Regions from separate parts of the Thalassolituus sp. UBA6592 genome, predicted to be linked through region 2. Evidence: predicted binding sites of a transcription regulator. Region 2 holds the regulator's gene; the other holds the start of a gene.
The links. The regulator FNR, encoded in region 2, switches genes on or off when oxygen is low (the NO sensors DNR and NnrR bind a similar motif). The targets are predictions, from matches to a motif close to TTGATNTANATCAA.
Positions count from the first base shown of each region.

Region 1: the regulator FNR is predicted to act here: its motif matches at 6,270-6,283, upstream of yiaY (L-threonine dehydrogenase).

Region 1 covers NZ_DJIO01000067.1:53,419-61,608, reverse strand. Annotated here, with positions in the region: gene B2Z72_RS06525 (SDR family NAD(P)-dependent oxidoreductase) at 1-204, shown strand, start outside; gene B2Z72_RS06520 (tautomerase family protein) at 217-615, shown strand; gene B2Z72_RS06515 (2Fe-2S iron-sulfur cluster binding domain-containing protein) at 741-1,049, shown strand; gene B2Z72_RS06510 (LysR substrate-binding domain-containing protein) at 1,122-2,084, opposite strand; gene B2Z72_RS06505 (catechol 2,3-dioxygenase) at 2,270-3,205, shown strand; gene B2Z72_RS06500 (anion permease) at 3,323-4,795, opposite strand; gene yiaY (L-threonine dehydrogenase) at 4,979-6,130, opposite strand; gene eutB (ethanolamine ammonia-lyase subunit EutB) at 6,574-8,190, opposite strand, start outside.
Region 2 covers NZ_DJIO01000038.1:21,292-29,481, reverse strand. Annotated here, with positions in the region: gene B2Z72_RS03400 (DNA-J related domain-containing protein) at 1-566, opposite strand, end outside; gene B2Z72_RS03395 (PGPGW domain-containing protein) at 634-918, opposite strand; gene greB (transcription elongation factor GreB) at 1,024-1,578, shown strand; gene B2Z72_RS03385 (hypothetical protein) at 1,668-2,153, shown strand; gene ttcA (tRNA 2-thiocytidine(32) synthetase TtcA) at 2,212-3,063, opposite strand; gene B2Z72_RS03375 (methyl-accepting chemotaxis protein) at 3,280-5,286, shown strand; gene B2Z72_RS03370 (hypothetical protein) at 5,416-5,913, opposite strand; gene fnr (fumarate/nitrate reduction transcriptional regulator Fnr) at 6,115-6,882, opposite strand; gene B2Z72_RS03360 (sulfite exporter TauE/SafE family protein) at 6,981-7,643, opposite strand; gene ccoS (cbb3-type cytochrome oxidase assembly protein CcoS) at 7,647-7,856, opposite strand; gene B2Z72_RS03350 (heavy metal translocating P-type ATPase) at 7,869-8,190, opposite strand, start outside.

The DNA.
Region 1 (8,190 bases), on a different contig from region 2:
CGCGTCGCGGCGACCCGTGCAGAGCAGCAGGGCGTGACGCTTGAGGCGGTGCTGGAGGATATGAAAAGCGATTCGTCGATTCACGCATTTACCACCCCGGAGCAGGTGGCCTGGGCTATTGCCATGCTGCTTGATGACGAAGCCTCGGCGATGACGGGCTCAACCCTGATGCTGGATTCTGGCCGGCGTCGCGGTCTGCCTTAAGGAGAATGCTGTATGCCTGTGGTTATTTTTACCCTGCCGGAGGGCATGGCGGATGCGGACGGTTGCCGGCAGTTAACACAGCTGGCCTGTGAAGCCTTTGCCCGGGTTATGGATGCGCCGTCGGAGCGTATCCGTGCTTACGTGACTCAAACCGGCCCGCACGCTGCCTGGACCGGTGGCGGCCTGAATAACGCGGCTTTCTATCAGTTCTTTGTGCTTAACGACCGCTCGTCAGAGATAGTGGCAGAACTGCATAAGACTTTCTGCGCATTGCTTGAGGATGTCATACAGGCGGATAAATCCCAGATACGTGGTGTCTGCCAGCGGGTGCATCCGGACGACTGGGGAATTGCGGGGCTTGCGGCCAGTTCTGTGCGAAAAGCGGAACTTTCGTCCCGGAATTGCCGTTAAAGACGATACTTTTCCGGTATTAAAAACCGCCGGAATTGGTATTAGAGCCAGACTGGCCCTGTTGCTAGTCTGCAAAAATCACAGACCGCGCGTCTGATAATAAAAATTAAAAAGAGGTTTTTCCTATGAAGCATGCTGTGCGTGTTGCCGGTATTGATCATACCTTCTGGTGTGATGAGAAAGACTCGTTACTGACCGGCATTCTGAAAGTAAATTCCAATGGTATCCCTGCCGGTTGTCGTGGCGGCGGCTGTGGTGTGTGCAAAGTCGAGATTTTATCCGGCGAATTCAGCACCGGCTGTATGTCTGGTGCCCACGTCAGCGCTGAAGACCGTGAACAGGGCAAATTGCTGGCCTGTCGTGTGTATCCGCGCAGCGACGTGGAAATCCGCGTAATCGGTAAAATGATGCGCCGCTTTGAGCGCGCTGCCTGACCCGGTTCAGACCCGGTTCAATAGTGCCAGACCTTGCAGTGGACAGATTCTGATAAAAAACGCCGGATAAATTCAGGGTTTATCCGGCGTTTTTGTGTCATCCGCAACAGCAGCTTCTGCACACGACTCTTCACAGGGCTCTTCACAGGAAAGGCGCATATCGCGCACCACCTGCAGAAATGACTGCAGAATCGGCGATGTGTGATCTTTCAGGTAAACACAGCTGAGATCCACCGAGCTGCCCTCCGGTAAATCGTGAACCGGTTTGTACAGTACACCGGGCAGGCTCAGCTTAGTGGCCGACGCAGGCACCAGACAAATGCCAAAACCGCAGGCTGCCAGGGCAACTGCCGTAGATGCATCCCCCACTTCCTGAACCACATTGGGCAGAAATCCGTGCTCCTGACAAAGCTTGAATACTTTGTCGACAAAATTTGGCCGCCCGGCATTCGGAAACGCGATAAAGGGTTCCGTAGCCAGGGTTTTAATACTGAGGCTTTTTTCTTTTGCCAGCGGCGACTGATCGCTGACGGCGATAAAAAGTTTCTCGCGGGCAATGACTTCGCTGACAATGTCCGGCAGGGGAGCCAGTACACGGTTGAATCCTACCGCAATACGACGCTGTCTGAGCGCCTCAATTTGTTTGCCCTTCTCCATGGTATGCAAAACAACATTAACGTCAGGATGGCGCTTACGGAAGGCCTGAAGGATTTTTGGAATGGTGTCGAAAATAGCGGAACCAAAAATACCGACGTCAAGCTGACCCAGTTCACCTTTTCCGGCTTTTTGTGTGCGTTCCTGAGCCAATGAAACCAGTTTCTGAATATTTCTTGCTTCGTCCAGCAACAGTTGTCCCGGTTCCGTTAATTCAACGCCTTTTGGTGTGCGCAGGAACAGCTGTACGCCGAGACTTTCTTCCAGTTGCTGAATCTGCCGGGTCAGCGGAGGCTGCGAAATGTGAAGCCTTAATGCAGCGCGTCCGATGTTGCCTTCTTCCGCGACAACAACGAAATACTTGAGTTGTCTGAGGTCCATTGCATACTCCAGTTTATGCCGGTCATACCATCAAGGTATCAGAACACCGGATTATTAGTATTAGACGAGTATCGAATAGCTAAGATAACTTGAACCCAGCGTTAAATGAAGCAAACGAAGCGCACAGCTCTGCTTCATTAATGAATATAATCCGCCTCAGCAAAAATATAAGAAAGGGGGCCTACATGGCTGTTAATGGTGTATTACGTCCGGGTCACGCACAGATCCGCGTCATGAATCTGGAAGAAGGTGTTCATCACTATCGTGATGTACTGGGTCTGATCGAAACTGGCCGTGACAGCCAGGGTCGTGTTTATCTCAAAGCATGGGACGAAGTTGATCACAGCAGCGTAATTCTGCGTGAATCCGATCAGGCAGGCATCGATTTCTTTGGCTTTAAAGTCCTGGATGATGCCACCCTCGACCGTTTTGAAACTGCGTTACAGCAGTACGGTTTAAAAACTGAACGCATCGTTGCCGGTGAGCTGATGGAGACCGGAGACCGTGTGCGTTTCCAGTTGCCTTCCGGTCACTTTATTGAGCTGTATGCAACAAAAACCAATGTCGGTAACGGTAACGGAACAGTGAATCCGGACCCGTGGAATGAAAATGCAGAAAAAGGCATTGCGCCAGTGCGCATGGACCACTGTCTGCTTTACGGTCCGAACATTGGTGAAGTGCAGAAAATTTTCCAGGAAGTGCTTGGCTTCCAGCTGGTGGAACGCGCACTGTCTCCGGACGGTGAAGTGAACCTGGGGATCTGGCTGAGCTGTTCCAACAAAGTGCATGATATTGCTTTTGTTGAACATCCGGAGCCGGGCAAACTGCATCACGTATCATTCTACATCGACAGCTGGGAACGCATTCTGCGTGCCTCTGACCTGATGAGCATGAACGATGTACCTGTGGATATGGGTCCGACCCGTCACGGTATTACCCGTGGTGGTACCATCTACGCATGGGATCCTTCCGGTAACCGTTTCGAAACCTTTACCGGTGGTTATATTGTGTATCCTGACCACGAAACCATTACCTGGACATTTGAAGGTCTGGGCGAAGGTGGCGGTCTGGATTACGCCCAGCGTAAAATGCACGAAACCTTTATGACGGTTGTTAGTTAAAAAGCCCGATGAAAGTCAGCCTGGTAGTTTAAATCACTAACCAAAAAATAAAAAAGCCCTGATTCATCAGGGCTTTTTTATGTTCAGCGTCTGCTCTTTATTTATGAAAAGAACCACTTACCAGTAACCAAGAATGCTCCACCAGATACCGCCAACAAAGGTCCAGATAATCAGGTTGGCGACACTCATAATAAAGCCCATCTTCCACCAGTCACCCATGGAGACAAAACCGGAGCCGAAAATAATAGGCGAAGTACCGGTCGCGTAATGAGTAAGTGACATCATCAGTGATGAAGCACCAGCCATTAGCAGGGCGAGGAACATAGGTGGTGCACCTAAGGCCAGTCCGGCCGCATAAAAAGCACCGAACATGGCGGTGATATGTGCAGTGGTACTGGCAAAGAAATAATGCGCATAGAAATACACCGCAACCAGAATCAGCACGGACAATTCCCAGCCCAGTCCGAAATGAGAGATATTGTTTTCCACCACGCCGGAGAACCAGGAAATCAGCCCGAGTTTATTCAGGAAGGTGGCCATCATCACCAGTGCCGAGAACCAGACAACGGTATCCCAGGCGGAGCGTTCTGCCAGCACATCTTTCCAGGTTAATACACCAGAAACCAGCAGAATCGATAAGCCCAGAAATGCCACCGCAGTGGTGTGCACCGCCAGGGCGCTGCCAAAAATCATGGCAGGAATGCCGGCCCAAAGAATCAGTAACAGCGCAAATACGCCGATCATTACTTTTTCGCCGTAATTCATCGGCCCCATGCCGTTCAGCTGTTCATGGGCAAAACTGCGGGCATCCGGGGTTTTGGTAATTTCCGGGCGATAAACCATGTAAATAATCAGCGGCATCAGGGCAATACACACCAGACCCGGGAGTAACGCCGCCAGTGCCCAGGTGCCCCAGCTGATGCTGATATCCAGCCCGGTGGCATCGGCAATCAGCTTAACTACCAGAGGGTTGGGTGCAGTGGCGGTAATAAACATCGCCGAGGTAATCGGATTGCTGTGGTAATTTACCAGTGCCAGATAATGGCCGATTTTTTTCTGTGTGCCTTCTTCCGGTGTGGAGCCAAAACTGCCGGCAATGGATTTCATAATCGGGTGAATAATGCCGCCACCACGGGCGGTGTTGCTTGGAGTCACTGGTGCCAGAACCAGTTCGGATAAAGCCAGTGCATAGCCAACCCCTAACGTACGGTTACCGAACCAGGCAATAAAGTGATAGCCCACACGGTTACCGAGGCCGGTTTTAATCAGACCACGGGAAATCATAATGGCAATACCGATCAGCCAAATCAGTGAATTGGAAAAACCACTGAGGGCATCGGCGATGGCGCCTTTCGGACTGTCATTGGTTACGCCGGTAATAGCAACCGCTGTAATCGCTACCATGGCCACAGCACCAATCGGCATGACTTTACCAATAATGGCGGCGATGGTACCTACGAACAGTGCCAGCAAATGCCAGGCTGAGGCTGATACGCCTTCCGGTACCGGAATAACGAACCAGATCATCAGAGTGATGGCGAGACTGACAAGCGCCGGAATTAATTTAAAATCACCACTGTGGTGTTGCATGAGTACTCCTTACAGCCTCTGTATCTGAGCACAGTTCCGGCCAGTTTATTTTTCGGTCGTTCGGGTGCTCTGGTCGTGTATTCAAAAGCACCATTAACATGTCTTTCTTCCACATTTAAAAAAGCGCGCATAATGCGCGCCTTTTTATATGTGTATCTGCCTGTTACACGCATTGGTTGCGCATTACATAGCGCTTTTGAAGATTTCGCACACCTGTTCAAAGGTTGGCTGGATCGGGTTGGTTACACCACAGGCATCTTTCATGGCGTTTTCTGCCAGAGTCGGGATGTCTTCTTCCTTCATACCCAGCTGAGCAACACCGGCCGGAATATCAACATCGGCTGCCAGAGTGCGGATAGCGTCGATGCAGACGGCCGCTGCGTCGTCAGCAGATTTACCCGCCACATCACAACCCATAGCTTTGGCCACATCGCCCAGGCGCTCTGCTGCAACCTGTGCATTAAAAGTCTGTACATGAGGCAGCAGAATGGCGTTACAGACACCGTGTGGCAGATCGTAAAAACCGCCCAGCTGGTGCGCCATGGCGTGCACGTAACCCAGAGAAGCATTGTTGAACGCCATACCGGCAAGAAATTCGGCATAAGCCATTTTCTCGCGCGCTTCGGCATTGCTGCCTTCTTTTACCGCGGTGCGCAGGTTGTTGCTGATCAGGGTCACGGCCTGCAGCGCACAGGCATCGGTGATCGGCGTTGCTGCGGTGGATACGTAGGCTTCAATAGCGTGGGTCAGTGCATCCATACCGGTAGCCGCAGTCAGTGACGGTGGCATACCCAGCATCAGGTCAGAGTCATTAACCGACAGCACTGGCGTGGTGTGCTTATCAACGATGGCCATTTTCACGTGACGGCTGTCATCGGTGATGATGCAGAAACGCGTCATCTCACTGGCGGTACCGGCGGTGGTGTTAATGGCAACCAGAGGCAGCTGAGGCTTGGCCGATTGATCGACACCTTCATAATCGGTAATTGCACCACCGTTAGTGGCGACCAGAGCAATGGCTTTGGCACAGTCGTGGGGTGAACCACCACCGAGAGAAATAACAAAGTCACACTCATTTTCTTTCAACACTTTCAGGCCGTGTTCAACGTTGGTGACATTCGGGTTCGGTTTAACTTCATCATAAACAACAGAGGTCACCCCATGCTTGGACAGCAGTTCTGCGACCTGACCTACGACGCCAAGTTTGACCAGTGGCGCATCTGTCACAATCAGTGCTTTTTTCCAGCCGTAGGATTCAACAGCGGTTGCCGCGTCTTTCAGGCAGCCGCTGCCCATCAGGTTAATTGCCGGAATATAAAAAGTACTTGCAGCCATGTGAGGGTTCTCCATGAAAATCAGAATGAATGTCCTCGTCAGGCATCGTTAGACAGAGCACAGATAAACGGAGCATTGTCAGACAGAAGATTGCCAAACCGGACATGGCTAAAGTAGCGCCGGAAGGTACCTGTACCTCTTGATGTGCGGCAAGGTTTTAAACGACTGATTGTGTGCAGGCAGATTATTTTGCAAATAATCGTAAATATTTTTTTATTGTTGCGTAATTTGAGCAAGACAGTTTAAGGGGTATTGGTAATAACACGTAATGGCCTGACCATTGGTTCGCACAATTATAAACAGTACGCATAGGCATAAAACGACAATGGCGATCAAAATCTGACAGGATGATGACAGCCTGAATAGCTGCAGAAAAACAGCGGGAAAAGAAAAGCCCCGCGCAACACGGATGTTGTCACGCGGGGTTACAGCTTGCGGATTTTTTACGCCGCAGATTGTTTCAGTTTTGCTTCAAGACGGTTACCGGCGGCACCGAAGCTGAGAATCTGCATGGCTTTTTCTGCAATAACAGCTCCGGCTTCCAGCGGCGGCAGGCCACCGCTGTAAATATTAGAAATGACCGTGTATTCCCAGCGGATATCGGCGTTGCCGCTGAAAGCCGCAGCTTCTGTTTTATCTGCAGCGGATACCTGATAGGCAAAATACGCCGACAGACTGCGCGACGCCTGGGCGTCCCCTCCGGGGCGCTCACCAATCAGCAGAATCACCAGCCGGGTATTCAGCGCTTCACCAATGGGTTCACACAGCTTGACCCGGCCGTAAGGGACGACCGTGGTCATGCCGGTTTTGTAGTCGCGACTGGCCAGACCGTCATTGAGGACCGGAATCAGCAGAGGAATATTGTGATGGACAGCTTCGGCACTCAGGCCGTCGGAGATCACAATTTGCACATCGGTGTTTTCGTTCTGCAGTGATGCCAGACTGTCGGCACTTAAATGCGAGCCCAGTTCCGGATTGCTGAGATGTTCATGCTTATCGCTGGCCTCTGTTGCCAGCCAGCGTTGCGGCCCGATGGCGGATAATAATTCACGGTCGAGATCGGCATAAATGGCTTCCCGCGCGATCGCCTGGTTAGAGCGCAGTGTGCGCGTGACCTCATCGGTTGGGCGCGGTCCGGCGTTATCAAAACCGTAGGCGGCAGGAACGGATTCCAGCAGGCGTTGATAATCCAGCTCTGACTGGCAGAACTGCTGCGGTTTGCCCCAGTTCGGACCGCGTTGAATCAGGCCTTCATCATCACGCTGAAAAATACCACGCGACAGCGCCCATTGGAGATATTCCGGCGCGGGTTCCAGTTCATAGGTTTCGCGCATGGTCTGATCGTCATGGCCGCTGGTATCGAAATACGCCAGCATGCGGTCGTTGCCGAGATATACATCCATAAAGAAATTGGCGCCGGCGGCGGTCAGCAGCTCGGTTGCCATCTGCTGACCTTCGGCAGTGATCTGTGAATGCAGGGTAAAACAGGGCGCCATGCCCATCGGCAGTCCCATCATTTTTCCCATGAAATGATCCTGCAGACAGGAGTAGGTCATTTCAAAGTTATCGACGTGGGTTTCCGGGCCAATAAAGCCGGTGACGTTATTCACCATAAACGGCGAATAGCGGCGCGCCAGGCCGTAACACAGCGCCTCGCAGGTGGTCATGTCGATGCCGTCGTGTTTGTTGTACGTCAGCTCGCTGCCCTGGCCCGTTTCGAAGTACATCATATTTTCTGCGCCTTCTGCCTGCAGCGGACCGTGTTCGCGCATGGTGTTGTAGGCGTGGTCGAGCAGCTCTACGGTTACGTCGAATTCTTCGGTTAATGTGCGCTCTGTACCTGCCAGGCTCTGGAACATAATCTCAACCGGAGCCCCCTGCTCTAAGCAGGCGAGCTGCGTTTTAATATGTGACAGCACGCAGATCTGGGTTGGCGCTCCGGTATCACGGCGGATTTTATCCAGGTGATGCAGGGTGGCACTGATGTTCTCGACGGTATCAATGGCCGGGTTTAATCCCAGCAGGGCATCGCCGGCGCCCATGGATAATCCGGTGTAGGC
Region 2 (8,190 bases):
AAATGGCTTTCATCGCCACCCCGGTCCGGATGGTGCTGCATGGCCAGACGGCGATATTGTTGTCTTATCTGTTGGTTGGTAACCGGTTCTGAGAGTTCCAGTAAATCGAGATCGTCCTGCTGATTCTCCGGAATCAGCATCTTCTGCCAGAAGCTGTTGAGCATCTGTTCTATGTCATCCTGCTCTGTGTGCAGATTCTGCAGATCAAGGTAATAAGCCGCCAAAGCATCGTGTTGTGCCACACCGGTGGCGGAGTGATCCGGGTGAAAGGCGATACGGCGGATCGACAGCGCAGAGATTTCCAGATCAGCGCTATTGCTCTGCTGCCATTGCTCACGCAGGCGGTAAAGACAGTGCATGAGGATAAAATGGCTGCGGAACATCAGCACCGGGTCCTGCAACGCATCAGTGCGGAAAATCGCCTGCTCAGGGGCCTGCAGCCAGCGCATCAGCTCATACTCGCTGATCGCTTCGCCGGAGGACAGAATACGCTCCAGCAGGGCAATCAGAGCACTGAAATCAAGGGCTTGGTGGAGGCTGTCAGCGGACAGATCAGAATCAGACATAGGGCTATGCTAGGCCTTAATGGCGAGAAAACCAATCCTCTGTGGTGCGGAATGCTGCTGGCGTGTTTCAGTGATTGTTATCACCCGGGTCGGTGTCTTCAATCAGACGTCGGGCAAAGGCCGGCAGATAGCGTTTGGCACGGTTCAGACGCGCGGAAACCGTGTGATAGCGACGGCGCAGGTCGCGCAGCCAATGACGCATAAACGGCAGACTGCTGACCAGCATAGACAGACCCTGAACGATCAGGATAATGCCGAGAGGAATTGGCATTGGCGTGATAATAAGCCCGAGCAGTACCAGAAAGCTGCCGGCAATAATCGACAGATAGCGGGCCAGATGACGGTGGATCATGATGTTTTCAGGTCCAGGTGAGTCAGAATCCCTGACGTTCAGTTAAGCTGACAGCAAAGTGTTGCGATCAGATGACGGGCCACATAAGGAACAGCAAAGAAAAGTATGGCAGACACAGAAAAAAAGCCGTTGCCGAAGCGGGCACATCTGATAACGCCCCAGGGCGAGCAGGCATTAAAAGACGAGTACGAATTTCTCTGGCGTAAAGAACGTCCGCGGGTGACTCAGGAAGTATCTGACGCAGCCAAGCAGGGGGACCGTTCGGAAAATGCCGAATACATTTATGGTAAGAAGCGTCTGCGCCAGATCGACGGGCGTCTGCGTTTTCTGAAGAAGCGGCTGGAAATCGTAACTGTGGTTGACCGCTTGCCGGCAGATCTCAGCAAAGTGTATTTCGGTGCCTGGATTGAGCTGGAAGATGAAGCTGAAGCCATACACCGCTATCGCATTGTTGGCGAAGACGAGATTGATCTGAAGCGCGGCTACATCAGTGTGGATGCGCCGCTGGCCCGCGGGCTGATGGGCAAGGCGCTGGATGACGAAGTCAGTGTGCGTCTGCCGAAAGGGGAAGAAACCTATTTTATTGTCGCTGTTCATTATCAGCAGCCGGCATGGGATACCGGCGGGACATCCACCGCTGTATTTGAAGAACGCGACTGAACGTCATCCTGTCAGGCAGGAGAGCGGGCATCTGCTAGGCTTTCTGATAAACGCCGTGCTACTGGTCGCGCGGCGTACAGGAGGTAAGAATGGTAAAGCGCTGCTCTCTCGTGGCTTTCACCCTGATGGCGCTGGTATCGCCCGCTCTTATGGCGCAGACATCTGTCAGTGCCCCGGCGGAAGACGATAAGCTGGCAAAGGACATCTACAAACTGCCGGTGGCAATCAATGCCGTCAGCCGGGTCTGCCCATGGCGTTCAAATGCCGGGCAGGGCTATATCCGTCTTATCCGTACCGACGCCCTGGCGGGACATCATCTGTATCTGCAATGGATCCGCCGTGGTATCGCAGGGTCACCGACCCAGGCCACCTCCACGGTTGCAGTCAAAGAACTGATGAGCGATTACGAAGTAAAATTCGATATGCCGCAGGCAACGCTTGGGCAGGATGCCTGTATGCTGTCAGCCATCGGCGAAGACGTCACCAGTGAGCGCCGTTATCGCTTCGATTTTGTGCTGAAAGGTCCGGGGGATTATAAGCTCGGGGTCACCCACCTGCTGGAAGGTGGGTTGTAGTGAATAGTGCAGTGTCTGTAGCGGGCTTTAGTGGGTTTTAGTAGGCTCAGCCCGATGGTTAATCGAGCTGAACAACATCCAGACGGGTAAACAGATGGGATTTTTCCTGTTTATCCTGCAGGGTTTCAAAGTCGAACAGTTCGCGGTCACCGAGTTGTGACGGTGCCACATTGCACACCGCGGCGAAGATATTCTCACTGCGTCCTGGCTGTTCTTTCTCCCACTGCGCCAGCATCATCTTGATATTCTGACGTTGCAGATTGTCCTGCGAACCACACAGGTTACAGGGGATGATCGGAAATTCCCGTGCCGCTGCAAATTTCTCGATGTCTTTCTCTTTGCAATAGGCCAGCGGGCGGATCAGTACATGCTTCTGGTCATCGCTCAGCAGCTTAGGTGGCATGGCTTTCAGCTTGCCGCCATGGAACATGTTCAGAAACAGGGTTTCGATGATGTCGTCACGGTGGTGGCCAAGCGCAATCTTGTTGGCGCCGATACTTTCGGCAAAGCCATACAGAGTGCCACGGCGCAGGCGTGAGCACAGGCCACAGGTGGTTTTGCCTTCCGGAACGATCTCTTTCACTACACTGTATGTATCTTTTTCAACAATGTGGTATTCAATGCCCAGTTTACTCAGATACTCCGGCAGGATATGTTCCGGAAAGCCGGGTTGCTTCTGATCCATGTTCACTGCGACCAGCTCAAAGTTGACCGGTGCGCTTTTCTGCAGACTCATCAGAATATCGAGCATGGTGTAGGAGTCCTTTCCGCCGGAAAGACACACCATTACCTTATCGCCTTCTTCTATCATGCGATAATCTTCGATAGCTTTACCCACGTTACGGCGCAGGCGTTTCTGCAGTTTGTTGAATTCGGTGCGCTCTTTACGTGCGCCAGGATCTTCAGTCATAACTCGTCCGGATTTGCCAGCCAGTGGGCGGCAGTGAAACAAGCCGCGCATTCTACCCAAGAAAAGCCAGAACGTCAGTAGCGTCGCAGACTGGGCTGGGGTTAATGCCAATTACGACTAACCTGACACCCCACTAAAGCCTGATACTAATAAGCAATTTGTCAGCCGGATTCATGTACTAAGCTTGTGGTAATTCAATCAACGCCAGGTAGCGATATGGCATGGTTTTCATCAAAGGCGAAGAAAGAGACCGCAGAGGCAAGTACCCCGGTCAAAGTCTGCAGCGTCAAAAGTGATCAGATTTCCACAGAGACTCTGAAAGTTCTGGATTTTGGCAACAAGAGGGCACCACTCGTTGTGGCTTTTGTTTCGCCGTCGCTGAATTTCAGCTCGGTAATGAGCAAAATCCGCGGTGCAATGCCATTCGCCGATAATGTGATTGGTGTAATGACCGCCGGCGAACTGAGCTCCTGTAATGCTTCTCTCTATCACGCAGCAGACGGCGACTGGGACAATATTGTTATTCAGAGCTTCAGTACTGACATTATCGCTCAAGCGACGGTGGCAACCGTTCCCCTGCACAGCGAAGATATCCGCTCAGGTAATCTGAAACTTACCAGTGCGCAGCGTATTGAAAAAATCACGGCAGAGATCAAGCAGGTCTCGGTACCTTTCCCGGTGAACTACCAGGATACGCTGGCGCTGACGTTCTTTGATGGTCTGTCGGCCAGCGAAAACTTTTTTATGCAGGCGCTCTACGCCAGTGGTCAGTTTCCCTGTTATTTCATCGGTGGTTCCGCCGGCGGCAAGCTGGATTTTAAACAGGCGTTGGTGGATGGTGGCCAGGGTGTGGTGGAAAATAAAGCCGTTGTGGTTTTTCTTAAGCTGCAGCCGGATATCCGTTACGGCATCATGAAATCGCATAACTTTAAGCGAACCAATACGTCCTTCATCGTCGCCGATGCCGATGTGAACACCCGCACAGTGCGTTCGGTAATCCGCAAAGCGGACTTCCGCATTGTGCCGATCGTTGAAGCCTTGTGCGACGAGCTGCATTGTACAGCGGATAAATTGCAGGAAAAACTGGGTAAGAAATCATTTGCTGTGGATGTTGATGGCGAATTGTTTATCCGTTCGATCGCGGCCATTAATGTAGACGAAAAGAGCATTAATTTCTTCTGCGACCTGGATTTCGGTGATGAGCTTATTCTCGCTGAGCCATCCGGTTTCGTTGATTCGACGGTTGAAGCCTACCAGAAAATGATGAAAGGCAAACCGGCTAAGCCGCTGGCGCTGCTCGCCAACGACTGCATTCTGCGTCGCCTGAATAATGCTGAAAATCTGAACGGACTGGACAGTCTGAAAGATGTGCCAACAGCGGGCTTCTCAACATTTGGTGAACTGCTTGGTTTGCACATGAATCAGACGCTGACCGCGGTGTCGTTTTTCCGTGTAGCGGATATGTCGTCCTTCTCAGATGCTTATGCTGATAATTTCCCGATACGCTATGCCGGTTTCCGCGAATACTTTCTGCGCCTTAAAATTAAGCGCAGTGAACTGATTCTGAAGTTGCAGAACACCCTGATGGATTACTTCGGTGAATACCGGAATATGTTGCAAAACATCATTATGAATTTCGATCAGGTATCCGGTTATGCAAATCAGACCGGTACGGTGTTGAAAGATATTCAGTCACGGTTTGGAACCTTCTCTGCGGATATTGAAAACCAGACCAAAGACCGTCATCAGTTGCACGATACGGTCAACAAGCTGAAAGACAGCTCTGAGGAAGTGCTGAAAATTCTCAGTGTGATCTCAGGGATTGCCGAGCAGACCAACCTGTTGGCACTTAACGCTGCCATTGAAGCTGCGCGGGCAGGGGATGCGGGTCGTGGTTTTGCTGTGGTGGCAGATGAAGTGCGTCAACTGTCGCATACCACCCAGGATAGTCTCAATAAAACCGAGAAAACCATTACCGGTGTTACCGACTCTACCGCGGCCATTCAGTTTGCCATTACTGAAACTGAAAACTTCCTCAATGCGATTCTGGAAAGCAGCGGGACTCTCAGTTCGGAACTGGAGAATCTGTTAACGTCGTCGATTTCCGCCGGTCAGCAGATCCGTGAAAACCACACCAGTATCAGCTCGGTTATGGAAGCGCTGCAGCGTATGGATTCTGATGTGGAAGTGGTCGAAAAAATGAAGACCATGGGTAAAAGCTGATCCCTTTGCCGGGCGGCTGCTGACAGTCGGTGAATGGTCAGCGGCTGTCAGAGCGGACAGAAAAACGGGCGGGCACTTTCAGTGCATCCGCCCGTTTTTATTTATATGGTTTTCGGGTATTTCAATTTTTCAGGCGGCTTCTTCGCAATCGGCTGCAAGCTCGCGATAGCGTTCACAGAACTCTTTGGTCGAAACATCGCTTTTCGGGTGGTAAAAACGCTTCCAGCACAGGGCAAAATCCTCTGCTGTTGCATTGCTTGGTAATTTGAAATCTTTGTTGCGGGCGTAAATAAACCAGGCGATGGCAGTGGCGTAGGACAGATTGGTGGTCAGTTCTGCATGGGGCTGATTGAGAAAGTCATGCTGGCTTGCCAATCCCCGTACCGTACTGGCCAGTTCCGGACTGTGTACCAGATAATCATCCCAAACGTGGCGATGCGTCAGCGCCTGAATCTGATAAATTCCCAGTCCACGCTGGCCGTCAGTGCGCAGGTGAGCGCCCAGCTTTGATTCCTGAGCGGCGGTGGCCAACAGCAACTGAGCTGCTCCGGGTGTCGAAACACCGATACGTTGCAGCGTTGGTTCAATAACCCAGCGCAGCAGCTCTTTTGCACATATTCCCATCATTTCCTCCCCTGGGCCAAAAGGGCCAACAGGTCATATTACTGACAGCTTAGAACAGAAAAACCGCCTTGTGTCGCTTTTCTACCAATGGATCAGGGCACTGGCGTCATTTTTTGCTCTGTCTTCGGGAAGTTGCATTTCCCATACCAGTTTACAGACATAAAAAAACCGGTCAGAGACCGGTTCTTATGGAGAAGAAGCGAATTATTCGTCTTCTTTAAATTCACATTCCTGAGTTTCGTTCAGGCCTGCCAGTTCATACAGAGTATCGGGATCCTGCAGAATGACTTCTTTACCCTGAGTTTCAATCAGGCCGTTCTTCTGGAAGCGGGTAAACACACGACTGATCGTTTCCACCGCCAGGCCGAGATAATTACTGATATCAACGCGGGACATCGGCAGACGGAACTGAGTCGCAGAGAAACCACGGCGCTGATAGCGCAGAGAAATATCCAGCAGGAAGGATGCTACGCGCTCTTCCGCATTTTTCTTACTCAGCAGCAGCATCATGTTCTGGTCATGACGGATTTCAGTACCCATGGTACGCATCAGCTGTTTGCGCAGATCCGGCAGATCGTCAGCCAGGCTTTCCAGCTGAGTCAGCGGAATTTCACACACCGTGGTGGTTTCCAGTGCTTTAGCGGTCAGCGGGTAGTTGCCATTGTCATAGCCGGCCAGACCAACCAGTTCAGACGCCAGGTGAAACCCTGTGATCTGCTCTTCGCCATTGCTGGCCAGCGTGTAGGTTTTCAGCGCGCCGGTGCGTACAGCAAATACGGATTGGAAGTCTTCACCCTGCTGGAACAACAACTGACCTTTCTGAATAGGGCGTCCACGACGGATGATGTCGTCCAGACGCTCCATATCGGAATCATTCAGAGACAGAGGCAGGCAAAGTGCATTCAGTGAGCAGGTCTGGCAGTGTGGCTGGGTGCCCCGTAGTGGTGCATGAGCGGCTGTCGTCGGTTTCATAGCAAGTTCCCGTTAATGACCTTACTGTCAATAAGGATTACAAAGACTAAAAGTGGGGCTCATATTCTGCCTCATAGACAAATCTGTCAAGGGCTCTGTCAGTGCTGAAACCACACGCTCCAGCCGGTCCACAGGCCGTAAACGATCAGCATAAGGCCAGCAAAACGGCGCACATGGGTGTTAGCTGAAAGACCACTGATCATGCTGCCGGCCAGTGTTGTAGCGAACAGTGCAGGCAGGGTACCGGCGCCAAATGCCAGCATGGATAATGGCCCCATCAAAGGGTCACCATTGGCGGCTACCCAGCTCAGTGTGCTATAGACGAGACCGCACGGAAGCCAGCCCCAGAGCATCCCCAGTAACAGCTGATCGCTGCTTTTTTCCGATTGCATAAAGCGCACAGTCAGCGGCTGCAGACGTTTCCATAACAGGTTACCCACCTGTTCAAAACGGGTGAGCAGCATCGACCAGCGGGCCACATAGAGACCCATCAGAATCAGCATAATGGCTGCGACAGAGCGCAGAACCAGCATGAGAATATGATTCTGCTGCGCCAGCCATAAACCGGCGAAAGAAACGATCAGGCCGGCAATGGCATAACTGAATATCCGGCCGCTATTAAATAGCAGAGATGCGCGGATGCGGTGCTCGCCGGCGCGGGCGCCAATGGCGGCGGAAATACCACCACACATAACCACGCAATGGCTGGAACCGAAAACACCGAGCAGAAAGGCAGTCAGCAGAGAGAGAGGTTCAGTCATAACTCAGTCAGGCAGTTTGTCAGTGGATTCTGAATCCGCTTTTTTCAGCTCGCTGTCCTGGCGGGTAGGGAGATCATCGTCATCGAACAGAATGCGGTGTGCCGGAGAGTCCATATCATCGAACTGACCGCTTTTCACTGCCCAGAAAAATACCGCAACGGCGATACCAATCAGCAGAATAGAAAGCGGAACCAGCGCGTAAATAATATCCATAAACGAAAAGACCTATACCTGAGAATCATCGCGTGCACCCGGCAGGCGGGTGAGCCGCAGAGCATTGGTCACTACCAGCAGTGAACTGAGTGACATGCCAATGGCAGCTGCCCAGGGCGGAATATAGCCTGCGGCAGCAACCGGCAGAGCGATCAGATTGTACAGTAAAGCCCAGCCGATGTTCTGCATGATTATGCGGCGGGTTTTAGCGGCACCATCGATGGCAGCCAGCAGGGTTTCCAGCCGGCCATTGGTGAGCATGGCGTCAGCGTTGGTTTTGGCCAGATCTGAGGCTTCGTTCACTGCCAGGGCGATATCAGCTCCGGCCAGCACA